One region of the Streptomyces sp. NPDC015139 genome, then DNA from elsewhere that is predicted to be linked to it. Evidence: riboswitches for the same ligand, from Rfam matches in the RefSeq annotation. Region 1 holds a riboswitch; each other region holds the start of a gene.
The links. Region 1 has a riboswitch for cyclic di-AMP ahead of ACF08B_RS04515 (transglycosylase family protein). Riboswitches for the same ligand answer to the same signal wherever they lie in the genome.
Positions count from the first base shown of each region.

Region 1 (5,046 bases):
CGGCGCCGTCTCCACGACGTCCGGCTGGCCGCAGGGGCAGCGGTGCGCGATGGCCCGCAGGCCCCGCGGCGGGCGGCCGAGCTGCTGCTTGAAGGCCTCGACGTCCGCGTCGGTGGGCTCGGTGTGCGGAGTGGGCGGCGGAGGCGTTTCCATGACTGCTTTCAGGGTGGCTTTCTGTCGGTGACCGGCCGGGGCCGGCTACTGGTCGGAGGCGTCGGACTTGTCGACGCCGTCCCAGACGTTCGCGTACCAGGGCCGGTGCGCGGCCCGGAGATCGGTGCGGGACTGCTTGGCGGATCCCGGGTCCACCACCACGTACCCGGTCTCGCCGGGCTTCACGTAGTGCAGCCGGTGCCGGATCTGCTGCTCGGCGTAGGCGTCGTCCTGCCAGCGCGCCTTGAGGTCCCGCAGCTGCTCGACGCGCCGGCGGGCCTGTTCCTGGCGGTGCTGCAGGTCGGCGATCTCCGCGCGCTGGGAGACGTACTGCCGCATCGGGTAGGCGAGGGCGACGATCATCGAGCACAGCACCAGCGCGAGCAGGGCCGCGCGGCCGGTGAGCCGCGAGCGGCGCGCCTGGCGCTTGGTCTGGGAGCGGTAGACGCGGGCCGCCGTCTGCTCGCCGAGCAGCCGCAGCCTGGTCGCGGTGGAGAAACGGTCCCGGTCCTTCACGGCCATCTGGTCCTCCGCCTCCCCTTTCACGTGCGTACGTCCCCGGACACGGTACGGGACCGGGGACGGGGACGTACGTACGACTGGCTAAGACTTAGCCCGGTGGAGGTCAGCCCTTGGAGACCTCGTGGTGGCCGCGGAAGCGCGGGAAGGCGCTGCGGCCGGCGTACACCGCGGCGTCGTCGAGGATCTCCTCGATGCGCAGCAGCTGGTTGTACTTGGCGACGCGCTCGGAGCGGGCCGGGGCGCCGGTCTTGATCTGGCCGCAGTTGGTGGCGACGGCGAGGTCGGCGATGGTGACGTCCTCGGTCTCGCCGGAGCGGTGGGACATCATGCACTTGAAGCCGTTGCGCTGGGCCAGCTCGACGGCGTCCAGGGTCTCGGTGAGCGAGCCGATCTGGTTCACCTTGACCAGCAGGGCGTTGGCCGCGCCGTCCTCGATGCCGCGGGCGAGGCGCTCGGGGTTGGTGACGAACAGGTCGTCGCCGACCAGCTGGACCTTGTCGCCGAGACGGTCGGTGATGACCTTCCAGCCGGACCAGTCGTCCTCGAACAGCGGGTCCTCGATGGAGACGAGGGGGTAGGCCGCGACGAGCTCCTCGTAGTACTCCGTCATCTCGGCGGCGGAGCGCTCCTTGCCCTCGAAGAGGTACTTGCCGTCCTTGTAGAACTCGGAGGCGGCCACGTCGAGCGCGAGGGCGATCTGCTCGCCGGCGACGTAACCGGCTTCCTTGATCGCTTCGAGGATGAGGTCCAGGGCGGCGCGGTTGGAGTCCAGGTTCGGGGCGAAGCCGCCCTCGTCGCCGAGGCCGGTGGACAGGCCCTTGCTCTTCAGGACCTTCTTCAGCGTGTGGTAGACCTCGGTGCCCCAGCGCAGCGCCTCGGAGAAGGACTCCGCGCCGATCGGGGCGATCATGAACTCCTGGATGTCCACGTTGGAGTCGGCGTGCGAGCCGCCGTTCAGGATGTTCATCATCGGCACCGGCAGCAGGTGCGCGTTCGGGCCGCCCAGGTAGCGGAAGAGGGGGAGGTCCGAGGCCTCGGAGGCGGCGTGCGCGACGGCCAGGGAGACGCCGAGGATGGCGTTGGCGCCGAGCGAGCCCTTGTTGTCGGTGGCGTCCAGGTCGAACATGGCCTGGTCGATCAGGCGCTGCTCGGTGGCGTCGTAGCCGACCAGCTCCGGGCCGATCTGCTCGATGACGGCGAGGACGGCCTTCTCGACACCCTTGCCCTGGTAGCGGTTCGGGTCACCGTCGCGCAGCTCGATGGCCTCGAAGGCACCCGTGGAGGCGCCGGACGGGACGGCGGCACGACCCGTGCTGCCGTCGTCGAGGCCGACCTCGACCTCGACCGTGGGGTTGCCTCGGGAGTCCAGGATTTCCCGGGCTACGACGACGTCGATGGACGGCACGAGCATCTCCTTCTTGGATGTGACGCTGGAAGTGCGGGGCTGGGTGCCTCACGGCTCCGGGCCTTGCGCCTAGAGCCTATCCGTCCACGGGCCGTCGGCCACCGACCGACCGCCCCGTGGACAGGGCGGGACACGCAGACGGTACCCATTGTTCACCGTCGGAACAAAGGGGGGAGCGATGAAGAACAGGGAAAGGGCCGGAAGCGGACCGGGAGACGAAAAACCCCGCCCCGGCGCGTACGGGGGAAAGACGCGCCGGGGCGGGGAGCCCGTGGGGACGGGGGTGACCCTCACGGGGTCTTCGGGGTGGGCACCTCCAGGGTGCGCACCGGGGATGTGAGGGCGCTGTGGTCCGGCCGGGAGCCGGGTGTCACTTCAGGTGCAGCTGCTGACCGGGGAAGATCATGTCGGCGTCCTCGACGATGTCCTTGTTCAGCTCGAAGAGCTTCTTCCAGCCGCCCTGGACGTGGTGCTTCGTGGCGATGGTGCTGAGGGTGTCGCCCTTGACGACCTTGTACTCGCCGTCGCCCTTCTTGACCTTCTTGCCGGTCGGGGTGGTGACGGTCTTGCTCGCGGCCGGACGCTCGGCGGACCGGGAGGCGGCCTGCGTGTCGGTGGAGCGGGTGGTGGTGGTCGTCTTCGACGAGGAGCCGGTCGTCGAGGTGGAGCCGGTCGAGCCGTTGTAGGGGGTGCTCGACAGACCCGTGCCGCAGACCGGCCAGGCGCCCTTGCCCTGGGCGGCGAGGACCTTCTCGGCGACGGCTATCTGCTGCGCCTTGCCGGCCTGGTTGGCCTGCGGGGCGTAGGCGGTGCCGCCGTACGCGGCCCAGGTGGAGGCGGAGAACTGCAGACCGCCGTAGTAGCCGTTTCCGGTGTTGATGGACCAGTTGCCGCCGGACTCGCACTGGGCGACCGCGTCCCACTGGGAGGCGGTGGCGGCGGAGGCGTTGCCGGCCGCCATCAGCGGAGCGGCGACGGCGGCACCGGTGACACCGGCGAGCGCGACGGCGCGGACGGCCTTGGACGGACGACGGTGCTTGCCCTTGCTGGAGAACAGCATGGATCGATCCCCTCACCGACGCCTGCGAGGTGAGCTGTCGGGTTCGGGCCGGTTGAGTTGCCCGGCCGCACTCCCGCTTGCGCGGAGTGCGGCTTCACCCCAAGCCGGTGCCGGCTCAACTGCCGGCAACGGCACTTACCTTGGGTCCCCCGCTCCTGCCTACGGCGCATGACGCGACGACTGTTCCCGGGCAACCGCTGGCAGGATTCGGCGTTGCGACTGCCGGGGCTCGTGGTGACGAGCGGCCTTGACCGTAGACACGCGATCCGCGGAATTTCAAAGACGATCAGGGCTTCTGAGACTCATCCCACACTTTCACCAAACCGGACATTAGCGCCGCAAGTGGGGCGCCAACTCCCGCTATCCGGCGTCCGTTTCGGTACCGATTTCCAGGGTCTGACCGGCAGTGATGCGGTTCGGGTCGGACCCGATCTCCTTCTTGTTGTCGGCATAGAGGGCGCGCCACCCGCCCTCGACCGCAAGGGACTCGGCGATGGAGGCGAGCGAGTCGCCCTGACGCACGGTGTAGTCGTCCTCCCCACGGGAGGCGTGACGGCCGGTCGAGGTGGAGTCCTGACCGTTTGTCACGTTTTCGTCCGCGCTCTCGCCGCGGTGACGTCCGCCACTGCTGAGCGCGCCGGTGTCGACCAGGCTCCAGGATCCGGCGTTCTGCTGGGAATTGTCCGAGTTGCCGGCATCCGGAACGGCCGTGGGCGAGCCGCCGCCCTCCTGCGAGCTTCCGGCGTCACCGGTGTCAGGGGAGGTGGACTTGTCCGACTTGGGGGCGTTGGTACCGGTCGAGTCGCCCTCGGTGCCGTGCCCCTTGCCGCCCTTGTCCGGGTGGGAGGTGGACTTCCCGTGCGCGTCACCGGAGGAGTCCGAGTCGGCCTTGGAGCCGGAGGAGCCGGTGGAGTCGGAGGCGGAGGAGTCGTCGGACTTCGACGAATCCGGCAGACCGGACGACGGGGAGGTGTCACCCGATCCGGACGAGTCGCCCGAATCCTGCGCGTTCCCGGACTCGTCGACGCCCGTGTCCACGTCCAGGGAGCCGGAGTTCTGGGTCAGCCCGGAGAGCAGGGCGCAGGTGGCCCACGGGGTGGTGCCCCGGTCGGCCAGGATCTTCTCGGCGACGGAGATCTGCTGCGAGCGGCTGGCCTCGTCGGCGCTGTAGGCGTACTGCCCGCCGCCGTACTTGTCCCAGTCCTCCTGCGATATCTGGAGTCCGCCGTAGTAGCCGTTGCCGGTGTCGGCGCTCCATGAACCGCCGCTCTCGCACTCGGCCACCTTGTCCCACGTGGTGCCGTCGGCCGCGTTGGCGCTCGCCGCGCCGAGCAGCGGGATGGCGATGGCGGAGCCGGTCACTCCGGCCGCGACGAGGAGAGCTGGAGCCTGACGGGGGCGACGATGGCGGCCGTTCCCGGAGAGCATGCGGAAGCCTTTCGTGCGACAGCAGGACCGACGCGGCGGATGGTGCTCGTCGCCACGCTGAGGGAGGAACGTATCGGCAGACGATCACTTGTCACAAGTTCATGCCGCGCAGATCACGTGAAGATCACAGAGTTGAACGCCTGTCGTGTTGACGGTTCTACGAACTCCGGGCCGGTCCCTCGCCGGTTCCCCCGGTGGCCGGGGTGGCCGGAGCGAACTCCACGGGCAGGGTGCGCAGGCCGCGCATGATGAGTCCGCCGCGCCAGCGCAGTTCGGCCGGGTCGGCGGCGAGCCGGAGGTCGGGCAGGCGGGTGAGGAGAGTGGCGAGCGCGGTCTGGCCCTCCAGGCGGGCGAGCGGCGCGCCGAGGCAGTAATGGATGCCGTGGCCGTAGCCGAGGTGCTGGTTGTCGCGGCGGGCGAGGTCCAGCACGTCCGGGTCGGCGAACCGCGCGGGGTCCCGGTCGGCCGCCGCCAGCAC
Region 1 is NZ_JBIBUW010000002.1:3,406-8,451, forward strand. It holds gene ACF08B_RS04500 (DUF501 domain-containing protein) at 1-153, opposite strand, end outside; gene ACF08B_RS04505 (septum formation initiator family protein) at 199-675, opposite strand; gene eno (phosphopyruvate hydratase) at 779-2,086, opposite strand; gene ACF08B_RS04515 (transglycosylase family protein) at 2,451-3,140, opposite strand; cyclic di-AMP (ydaO/yuaA leader) riboswitch at 3,145-3,317, opposite strand; gene ACF08B_RS04520 (transglycosylase family protein) at 3,501-4,568, opposite strand; gene ACF08B_RS04525 (cytochrome P450) at 4,726-5,046, opposite strand, start outside.

Region 2 (5,046 bases), 890 kb from region 1:
CAGGCGCTGTAGCTGTCGGCGGTGTCGACGAAGTTGCCGCCCGCGGCGGCGTAGGCGTCGAGCACGGCGAAGGAGGTCTGCTCGTCGGCGGTCCAGCCGAAGACGTTGCCGCCGAGGGAGAGGGGGAAGACCTCGAGGTCGGAGGAACCGAGTGTGCGCAGAGAAGTCATGCTCCAAGTCAACGCCGACGGCGAATGATCTCTTCCGCCGTCGGCGCCGAGTTCCCGCGAACGGGTGTCAGGGGGTGAGGCCCTTGCCCCGCAGCCAGGCCATGGGGTCGATCCCCGTGGCGTCGCCGCCCGGGTGGACCTCCAGGTGGAGGTGCGGGCCGGTGACGTTGCCGGTCGCGCCGACCCGGCCGATGAGCTCGCCGGTGGAGACCTTCTGGCCGACGGAGACGCTGATCGAGGACTGGTGGCAGAACCACAGCTCGGTGCCGTCGTCCAGGGTGAGGACCGTGCGGTAGCCGTAGGAGCCGGCCCAGCCCGCCTGCGTGATCGTGCCGCTGTGGATGGCCTTGATGAGGGTGCCCGTGGGGGCCGCGAAGTCGAGGCCGGTGTGGTAGCCGGAGGACCACATCGAGCCGGCCTGGCCGAACGTCGAGGTGATCGTGTACGAGGACGTCGGCAGCGTGTACTGCTTGGCCAGCTCGGCCAGCCGCTTCTCCTCCGCCGCCTTCTTGGCCTCGGCCTCCGCCCTGGCGGCCGCGGCCTCGGCCTTCTCCTTCGCGGCGGCGGCCTTCGCGGCGGCTTCCTTCTCCGCCTTCGCCGCCGCGTCGGCGGTCAGCTTCTCGGCGGTGGCGAGCCTGGCGGCGGTGGCCTTGCTCTCGGCCTGGCCCTTCTGCTGCTCGGCCTGGGCCATGATCCGGCTGCGCAGGGCCTCGCCCGCATCGGTGTCCTGCTCGCTGCCGGCGGAGGTCACCCCGACGTCGCTGAGTCCGGTGGCCTCGGAGGTCTTGGCGGAACCGTCGTCGAAGAGGGAACCGACGCTCGGCAGGTCCGGCAGGGAGATGGAGACCGGCGGCTTGCCGGTGTTGGCGCTGGCCATCCCGCCCGCGCCGACCGCCGCGATCACGCCGACGCCGAGGACGGTGGAGCTGCGGGCGAACCCGCCGCGCTGCTTGGCCACGCGGTGCCGCCCGCGGACCGGGGTGAGGGACTCCTCGGTGGGGTTCCACTCCTCCCAGGGGCCCTCCTCGGCACGGTAGGAGGCGTAACCGAAGGTCTCGCTCTCACGCTGAGCCGGTATGAACGGGGCTTCTGGGGCAGGCCGGTTGGACGCCACGCGGGCGCGCTCCTTTCCTTCCTCCGCCTACCGGGTTAGCTGACGGGTTCGGAGCAGGAAGGTCTCCTACGCGCGTATACCTGGCGTGGACTCGAGGAGTTCACATCAGTAGCCGCGTGATTCACCCCAGGGTGGTGGTTCCCCGGTTCCCTTACGGGATTCGGCGCGTGCGCACGGAGCCGTCGCGGGTGACGGCTGGGACGACCGCGCTGCGTTATCGAACGTTAATAGACCCGCGGGGCACTTTCCAAGCCGTACGGCTTGATCATTAACGTTTTCCGCCGCGGACTTAACCGCTGCCATCCCTGCAAACCGGGCGAGTTGGCCGCGATTCAGGAGTCACAGAAGTTTTGATGGTGACTCAGATGTCATGCGCTCGGCGCTCGACCGGTCACTGTCGGTGAAGTGCCGCGAGGTCCGCCCGTCACCGGGGCCCGAGGTGGTCGGCCGGGGCCGGGAAACACTCAGGGCCGGGATCCATGAACTGGATCCCGGCCCTGAGCCTTCAGTAGCGGGGACAGGATTTGAACCTGCGACCTCTGGGTTATGAGCCCAGCGAGCTACCGAGCTGCTCCACCCCGCGTCGTTGTGTCTTCAGCATACGTCATGCACGGGACCAGGAGCCAATCGGTTTCCCGGGGCCCCTTTCCGGCGCGCCGCGGGGCAGGGCCGGTCAGGCCGTCAGGTGGGAGTTCGGGGCCTTGGCGAGGGCCTCGAACTCGGGGAGCACGACGACCTCGGCTCCGCCGTCGCGCAGGACGCCCGTGCCGTCGGCCGCGGCCACGAAGGTGTCCGGCTCCCGCCAGGCGGTGACCACCCGGCGCGCCCCGGACCGCAGGATCAGTTCGGCACAGGGGGCGGGCCGGGAGGCGCGGCGGGCGCAGGGTTCCAGGCTGCTGTAGACGGTGGCGCCGGGCAGTCCCGGGTCGGCCGGGTCGACCTTGGCCAGGGCGGCCTCCTCCGCGTGGACCACGGGGTCGCCGCCCTCCCGGGAGTGGCCGCGGGCGAGCTCGGTGCCGTCGGCGCCGACCACGACCGCGCCGACGCTGAACGCGGTCTCCGAGGGCGGGCACTGGGCGGCGAGCTCACAGGCGGTGCGCAGCCAGCGGCGGTCGGCGGCGGTGGGGACCGGGCCGGTGCCGGGGGCGGTGGGCTCGTACCGCATGAGGACGACGTCCTCGATCCGGCGGGTCTCGACCAGGCGCAGCCGCCCGCCCTGGTACTCCCCGGGGCCGAACAGCCGCGGGGCCGCCGGGTCGCCGACCAGGAGCGGGGCGAGGACCAGCTGGAGTTCGTCGGCGAGACCCTGCGTCAGCAGCTGGGTGTGCACCCGGCCGCCGCCCTCGACCATGAGGCGTTCGACCCCGCGCACGTCGTGCAGGTGCTCCAGCAGGGCCCGCCAGTCGAGGTCGGCGCCGAGCGCGACGACGTCCGCGGTGTCCCCGAGGAGGCGGGAGGCCACCTCCGCGCCCTTGTCGGTCGTGCAGACCAGCTTCTCGCCGCCGGTGTGCCAGAAGTGGGCGTCGGGGTCGAGTTCGCCGGTGGCGGTGACGGTCACCTTCAGGGGGTACGCGGGCCGGCCGGACGCCACCCGGGCGGCGCGCCGATCGGCGGAGTTGACCAGCAGCCGCGGGTTGTCGGCGCGGATGGTGCCGGCGCCGATCAGGATGGCGTCGACGGAGGCCCGTACCGCGTCGACCCGGTCGAAGTCGGCCGGGCTGGAGAGCAGCAGCCGCTCGGGGCCGGTGTCGTCCAGGTAGCCGTCGAGGGAGACGGCGGCGGACAGCAGCACGTACGGCAGGGGCATCGGCGCACTCCCTCACGGTGACCCGGCGCACCTCACCGGATCTTGGTTCAACTTTGAAACAAACTTACACTGGCAGCATGACGACCCGCTGGCTCACCCCCGAGGAGCAGCGCGCCTGGCGCGCCTACATGGCCGCCTCCCGCCTCCTGGAGGACGCGATCGACCGTCAGCTCCAGCAGGAGGGCGGCATGCCCCACCTGTTCTACTCGGTGCTGGCCAACCTCTCCGAGGCGCCCGAGCGGCGGCTGCGCATGACCGACCTCGCCGAGACGCTGAAGATCACCCGCAGCAGGCTGACGTACGTGGTGACCCGGCTGGAGCGGGACGGACTGGTGCGCCGGGAGGACTGCCGCTGGGACAAGCGCAGCAGTCTCGCGGTGCTGACCGACGCGGGGACGGCCGTGCTGGAGCGTACGGCACCCGGGCACGTCGACACGGTGCGCGCCACCCTCTTCGACCGGCTCACGCCGGAGCAGGTGGGGCAGCTGGAGGAGATCTGCACGGGGATCGCGCGCGGGCTCCAGGGGGCGGACGACGAGCGGCCGACCACCGAGGACGTGCCGTGGCGGCGACGGTCCTCGTCCTGCTCGGGGCCCCAGCCGGAACCGCCGGCGGGACGCTCCCGCGAACATCGTTGATTTAACTTTGAAACATGCGATAGGGTCCCGGCCGAGCGTCTGCTTCAAATCTGAAGCAGACGGGACGAATCGGAGGCTCGCATGCCCGACACCCCCGCCGCCACCCCGCGCGCCCGCGTCCGGGTGCCGCTGCGCTTCCCCGACGGCTACAGCACCGACGCGGAGCTCGTCACCTTCCACGGGCTCGCCGACGGCCAGGAGCACGTCGCCGTCGTCCTCGGCGACCCCGGCCCGGTCCCGCTGGTGCGCCTGCACTCCGAGTGCCTGACCGGCGACGTCTTCGGTTCGTCCCGCTGCGACTGCGGCCCCCAGCTGCGCGAGGCCGTCGAGCGCATCGCGGAGCGCGGCGGTGTACTGCTCTACCTCCGTCAGGAGGGGCGCGGCATCGGCCTGTACAACAAGCTCGACGCCTACGCCCTCCAGGACCAGGGCCTCGACACCTACGAGGCGAACGCCGCCCTCGGCCTCCCGGAGGACGCCCGCGACTACACGGCCGCCGCGCAGATGCTCGCCGCTCTCGGCATCGGGGAACTGGACCTGTTGTCCAACAACCCCGACAAGGCCGGGCAGTTGCGCGCCCTCGGCGCCGTCGTCCGGGACCGGGTGCCGACCGGTGTCTTCACCACCGCCCACAACGTCCGTTACCTCCGCGCCAAGGTCCTGCAGACCCAGCACACGCTGCCCCTGGCCGAGCTGCAGGAGCGGAACGAGCTGAGCCCGGCGGGATGAGCCGAGCCGGACGGGCGCCAGGAGCCATGGACAACTTCAGGTGCAGTACTCTGCCCGCAGTGGTGTAGGCGTGTACCGCACAGGGAGTCGTGAGCCATGGTGAGACGGAACGACCAGCGGCGCGCCGCGCTCGTCGACGCCGCGATCGAGGTGCTGGCCCGGGACGGCGCCCGGGGGCTGACCTTCCGGGCGGTGGACGCCGCGGCCGCCGTGCCCGTCGGTACGGCGTCCAACTACTTCTCCAGCCGCGACGACCTGCTCACCCAGGCCGGGGCCCGCGTCTACGAGCGGCTCCAGCCCGACGAGGCCACCGTCGCCCGCCAGCGCGACGCCGGCCGTGACCGGGAGACGTACACGCGGCTGATGCGCGAACTCGTCGGCCGTGTCGCCTCCTTCCGCACCGGCTACCTCGCGCTGCTGGAGCTCCGGCTGGAGGCCACCCGCCGCCCGGAACTGCGCGCGGTCCTCACCGAGCGCGTCCGCGCGGACCTCGACGCCAACGTCGCCTACCACGAGGCCTCCGGCCTGCCCGGCGACGCGATGGCCGTCAAACTGCTCTACCTCGCCCTGAACTGGCTGATCGTCGAG
Region 2 is NZ_JBIBUW010000002.1:898,353-903,398, reverse strand. It holds gene ACF08B_RS08680 (aldo/keto reductase) at 1-170, opposite strand, end outside; gene ACF08B_RS08675 (M23 family metallopeptidase) at 238-1,284, opposite strand; cyclic di-AMP (ydaO/yuaA leader) riboswitch at 1,292-1,460, opposite strand; tRNA gene ACF08B_RS08670 (tRNA-Met) at 1,794-1,867, opposite strand; gene ACF08B_RS08665 (dihydrofolate reductase family protein) at 1,958-3,091, opposite strand; gene ACF08B_RS08660 (MarR family winged helix-turn-helix transcriptional regulator) at 3,169-3,729, shown strand; gene ribA (GTP cyclohydrolase II) at 3,811-4,458, shown strand; gene ACF08B_RS08650 (TetR/AcrR family transcriptional regulator) at 4,555-5,046, shown strand, end outside.
Region 2: linked by a shared signal. The riboswitch ahead of ACF08B_RS08675 (M23 family metallopeptidase) and the one ahead of ACF08B_RS04515 (transglycosylase family protein) in region 1 are both predicted to bind cyclic di-AMP.

Region 3 (5,046 bases), on a different contig from region 1:
ACTTCACGGGGCCGTCCGGCGGCGCCCTCGCACGGGCCGGTGATGCGCTTCGTGTGCGGTACGGAGTTCGCCTCCCCCGTCTGGCGAAGCACCTGGCCGCGCGGCACGGCTGAGGTGCGGCTGGGCCATCGAGGGTCCGGGGTACGCCACTTGGGGCCGAACAGCACGTAAGTACGTGGAGAGAGCGGTGAGTCGGCGGGGCGCGGTGTCCGTATTCTCTGATCATGGCACCCACCCCGGCATATGCACTGATCGCCACCGACCTGGACGGGACGTTGCTGCGCGGCGACGACACCGTCTCCGACCGGTCGCTCGCCGCGCTCGCGCGGGTGGCGCGAGCGGGTGCCCGGCATCTGGTGGTGACGGGCCGGCCGGCTCCGCGGGTACGGCCGCTGCTGGCGAACCTCGGCTGCACGGGGCTCGCGGTGTGCGGACAGGGTGCTCAGGTCTACGACGCCGCGGCGGACCGCCTGCTGTGGTCGGTCCGGCTGGACCGGGAGCTGGCGGAGACCGCGCTCGGCAAGATCGAGGCGGAGGTGGGCCAGGTGTTCGCGGCCGTCGACCAGGACGGCGTGGACGGGCTCACCCTCATCGAGCCCGGCTATCTGATGCCGCACCCCACGCTGCCCGCGCTCCGGGTGGGCCGGCGCGACGATTTGTGGTGCGAGCCCATCAGCAAGGTCCTGCTGCGCCACGCCACCCTGTGCGACGACGAGTTGGCGGCTGTCGCGCGCGCGGCGGTGGGTTCGCTGGCGACCGTCACCATGTCCGGGCCGGGCACCGTGGAGCTCCAGCCGCGCGGGGTGACCAAGGCGACCGGGCTCGCGCTGGCCGCCGAGCGGCTCGGAGTGGGTCCGGAACGCGCGCTGGCCTTCGGGGACATGCCCAATGACATCCCGATGTTCGACTGGGCCGCGCGGGGTGTGGCCATGGCCAACGCGCACCCCGAACTCAAGGCGGTGGCCGACGAGGTCACCGAGTCGAACGAGGACGACGGCGTGGCCGTCGTCCTCGAAGGACTCTTCCCGGCCGGGTGACCGGCCGTTCGGCACTGCTCCGTTCGCCCGGAGGCCGGTGCGCGCCGGTCCGTCAGGTGCCGGTGCGCTCCGGTCCGCCGGGCGTCGGGTGCGGGATGCCGGGCGGGTTCCGGTCCGCCGCCGGTGCGCGCCGGGCACGTCCGCCGGAACGTGCCCGGTGCGTCCGCCGGTACGGGCCGGACCCGTCCGTCAGTACGCGCCGAAGACGTTGTCGATCGAGCCGTACCGCGCGGCCGCGTAGTTGCAGGCGGCGGTGATGTTCGCGACCGGGTCGTAGGGGTCGAAGGAGGTGCCGACCACGTGGTAGGTGGCGAAGGTCGGGTCGATGACCTGGAGCAGACCCTTGGACGGGGTGCCCTTGACGGCGTTCGAGTCCCAGAGGTTGATGGCGTTGGGGTTGCCGGAGGACTCCCGCATGATGTTGCGGTGGATGCCGTTGTACGTGCCCGGGATCTTCTTCTCGGCCATGATCGCGAGGGATTCGCGGATCCAGCCGTCGAGGTTGTTCGGGTACCCGGCGGGGGTGGTGGAGGCCGTCGGGGCGGTGGTGGGGGCCGCGGAGGCGCTCGCGGCGCCGACGAGCGGCAGGGCGACGATGGCGGCGCCGGTGCCGAGGGCGGCGATGGTGCGGACGAGGCGGTTGTTCCGGGTGCGGCGGGGCTGAGCGGCAGCAGGCATGGGGAAGTTCCTCTCCGTCGCCTGCGAGGTGAGCTGTCGGGTTCGGGCGGGGAGGTGCCCGGCCGTGCCCTGGGGAGGCACGGCTTCACCCCTAGCCGTTCCGGTGCGACGTGTGCCGACCGGTACGGCGATGACTTACCTGGGTCCCCCGCTCCTGCCGTACGAAATGAGTTCGTCGATGGGTTACGCGGGCGGCGGCAGGATTAGGCGTCCGCCCGACGGCCCGGAACGTATGCGAGAGCACATGTCGGGAACAAGTACCCGATTCGCACAACACCCTATTTGACCTTGGTCTGTGGCTTTTGAGACGCTTGATCCTTTGCGGTTGCCAACTCTCAACTCGCCAGTAGGGCATGGGGAGAAGGGGGTACCGGTGGGTGTGGGTGATTCTCCCGCCCGAGTGAGCCAACTCACGAAATAGCAAAATAATGCAAATCAGACATGAGGGATTCAGGTGATTTGCGGCCGAGGTGGCATTGCGGCGGAACCCGCGACGAGGCGCCGGTCGTTGTGGTGGTGGCCGCGGCGCGCGAAGAGGTGAAGTGCGGCGACGAGAGAAGGGGGTGTCCGGGTGGGTGTCGGGTGCTGTTGCGCGCCCGATGTGCCCGTTGTATCCGTTGCGCCCGAGTGGGTCGCCGCTCCCGGTGTGCTCCCGAGGTGTCCACGGGGTGGCGTCGGCATTACTCCGCTCACGCCGTGATTCGCGACAAAGTGTGCGGATTCCTGTTAAGTCGATAAATGTCCATTCTTACCAAACGATCACAATCATACCGGTCATGATCCGATACCGCCCAGGCTGGACCGGTGGGCGCTATCGGTGATCGAAAGAGGACCGGATACGCTGACTTGAGTGATGGCAGCGACCTATCGACAAACCGTGTAAGCGCCAGCAGACACCAGCAGACAGGAGACCCCTCGTGACCGTCGTCGGGCCGTTCGGGCTGAGCGTGCGGGACCAGGCTCTGGAAGCCGATGTCCAGGCAGGATTGACGGCTGTCGAGGAAGGCTTGCTCGAGGCCACCAAGAGCGAGGTCCCGTTCATCACGGAGGCCGCGCAGCACCTCGTACGGGCCGGTGGGAAGCGGTTCCGTCCGCTGCTCGTGATGCTCGCGTCCCAGTTCGGCGACCGCTACGCGCCGGGCATCGTGCCCTCGGCCGTGGTCGTGGAGCTGACCCACCTCGCCACGCTGTACCACGACGACGTGATGGACGAGGCGGCCGTGCGCCGCGGTGTGGACAGCGCCAACACCCGCTGGGGCAACTCCGTCGCGGTCCTGACCGGCGACTTCCTGTTCGCCCGGGCCTCCCAGATCCTCGCCGACCTCGGTCCCGAGGCGGTCCGGGTGCAGGCCCTCGCGTTCGAGCGGCTGGTCACGGGCCAGATCCTGGAGACCGCCGGTCCCACGGACGGCCGCGACCCGGTCGATCACTACCTGGACGTACTCGGCGGCAAGACGGGCTCGCTGGTCGCGGTCTCCTGCCGGTTCGGCGCGATGATGTCCGGCGCCGACGAGACGGTCGTCGACGTGCTCACCCAGTACGGCGAGCGGCTCGGGGTCGCCTTCCAGCTCGCGGACGACGTCCTGGACATCGCCTCCGACTCCCACGAGTCCGGCAAGACCCCGGGCACCGACCTGCGCGAGGGCATCGCCACGCTGCCCGTGCTCCGGCTTCGCGAGCGGGCCGCCCGGCTCGGGCTGGCCGAGGACATCGCGCTGTGCGAGCTGCTGGACTCCGACCTCAGCGACGACGCCCGGCACGCCGAGGCGCTGGCGGCGCTGCGCGCCCACCCCGCGCTGGAGCAGGCCCGCCAGGACACGATCCGCTACGCGAAGGAGGCCCGGGCGGCGCTGGCGCCGCTGCGGGAGTGCGACGCCAAGGCGGCGCTGATCGAGCTGTGCGACGCGGTGGTGCACCGCGCCGGCTAGTCCGGCCGCCCACGGAACGGCGCCCACGGAACGGCGCCCGCGGAACGGCGCCCCGGACGGTCTCTCCCCTGGGGGAGCGGTGCCGACCCCTACGGGTAGGGGGAGACGCCGCCCCCGCGTGTCATACCGCAGGCGTACACCGAGTTGCTGCCGCAGTCTGACGCTTCCTCACGGCCGATTTGGTCAGATGGACACCACGGAAATCACCACTCCTCACCGATTCGGGTGAGAATGGCGGCTCAGGTGGACCAGCGTGAGGACAGCCGCCGCCGACGACGGAGGTAACGCACACATGGCACCGTACGAATCCGACGACGCAGCGGGCGCGGCGCGGGACGAGGACGCGCGTTCCGGCCGGCGCAAGGCCGCCCGGTACGCCGTACCGGTCGCGGTGGTGGGGGTGGCGGCGGCCACGATCGGGCTGGTCCCGGCACTCGCCGACTCCGGTGACCCCGACCTGCCCAGGATCAGCGCACAGCAGCTCATCGAGAAGATCGCCAAGTCGGACACCCAGCAGCTGTCCGGCACCGTGAAGATCAACACCGATCTGGGCCTGCCGGACCTCGGCGGCCTGGAGAACAGCCTCGCCTCGGGGGCGGCCCCGGGCTCCGGCGACGGCTCCTCCGCCGACCCGCAGTCCAAGCTCACCGAGCTGGTCAGCGGCAGCCACACCCTGCGTGTGGCGGCAGACGGCCCGGACCGGCAGAAGCTCTCCCTGCTGGAGCGGGGCGCCGAGTACAGCCTCATCCACGACGGCAAGGACGTCTGGGGCTACGACAGCAAGAGCAACGAGGTCTACCACTCCACCGCGGCCGACTCCGGCGAGGACCACCGGGCGAAGCCGCCCGCCACGCCCGAGGACTTCGCCGGCGAGGCGCTGAAGTCGGTGGACGACACCACGTCCGTCACCGTCGACGGCACCATGCGGGTCGCCGGCCGCGACGCCTACAAGCTGCTGATCAAGCCCAAGCAGTCCGGCAGCACGGTCGGCGCCATCAGCATCGCGGTGGACGCGAAGACGGGTACGCCGCTGAAGTTCACGCTGACGCCGAGGAGCGGCGGGGCCGCCGTTCTCGACGCGGGCTTCACCCAGGTCTCCTTCGCCGAGCCGGCGGCCTCGACCTTCGACTTCACCCCGCCCAGGGGTGCGAAGGTCACCGAGGACGAGGACGGCCCCAAGGGGCGGGAGCACGCCCACAAGGGCGGCGACGACTTCGGCAAGGGCGGGGAGGACTTCGGCAAGGGCGGGGAGGACTTCGGCAAGGGCGGGGAGGACTTCGGCAAGGGCCTGGACGGAGCCACCGTCATCGGCAAGGGCTGGACGTCCGTCGCCACCTTCGACACCGGCGCCGGCGGCGGCCTGCCCACCGGCTCCCAGGGCGGTGACCTGGGCGGCTTCCTGG
Region 3 is NZ_JBIBUW010000023.1:98,069-103,114, forward strand. It holds partial or broken gene ACF08B_RS37110 (NAD(P)/FAD-dependent oxidoreductase) at 1-113, shown strand, start outside; gene ACF08B_RS37115 (HAD family hydrolase) at 225-1,037, shown strand; gene ACF08B_RS37120 (transglycosylase SLT domain-containing protein) at 1,227-1,715, opposite strand; cyclic di-AMP (ydaO/yuaA leader) riboswitch at 1,721-1,903, opposite strand; gene ACF08B_RS37125 (polyprenyl synthetase family protein) at 2,633-3,643, shown strand; gene ACF08B_RS37130 (outer membrane lipoprotein carrier protein LolA) at 3,936-5,046, shown strand, end outside.
Region 3: linked by a shared signal. The riboswitch ahead of ACF08B_RS37120 (transglycosylase SLT domain-containing protein) and the one ahead of ACF08B_RS04515 (transglycosylase family protein) in region 1 are both predicted to bind cyclic di-AMP.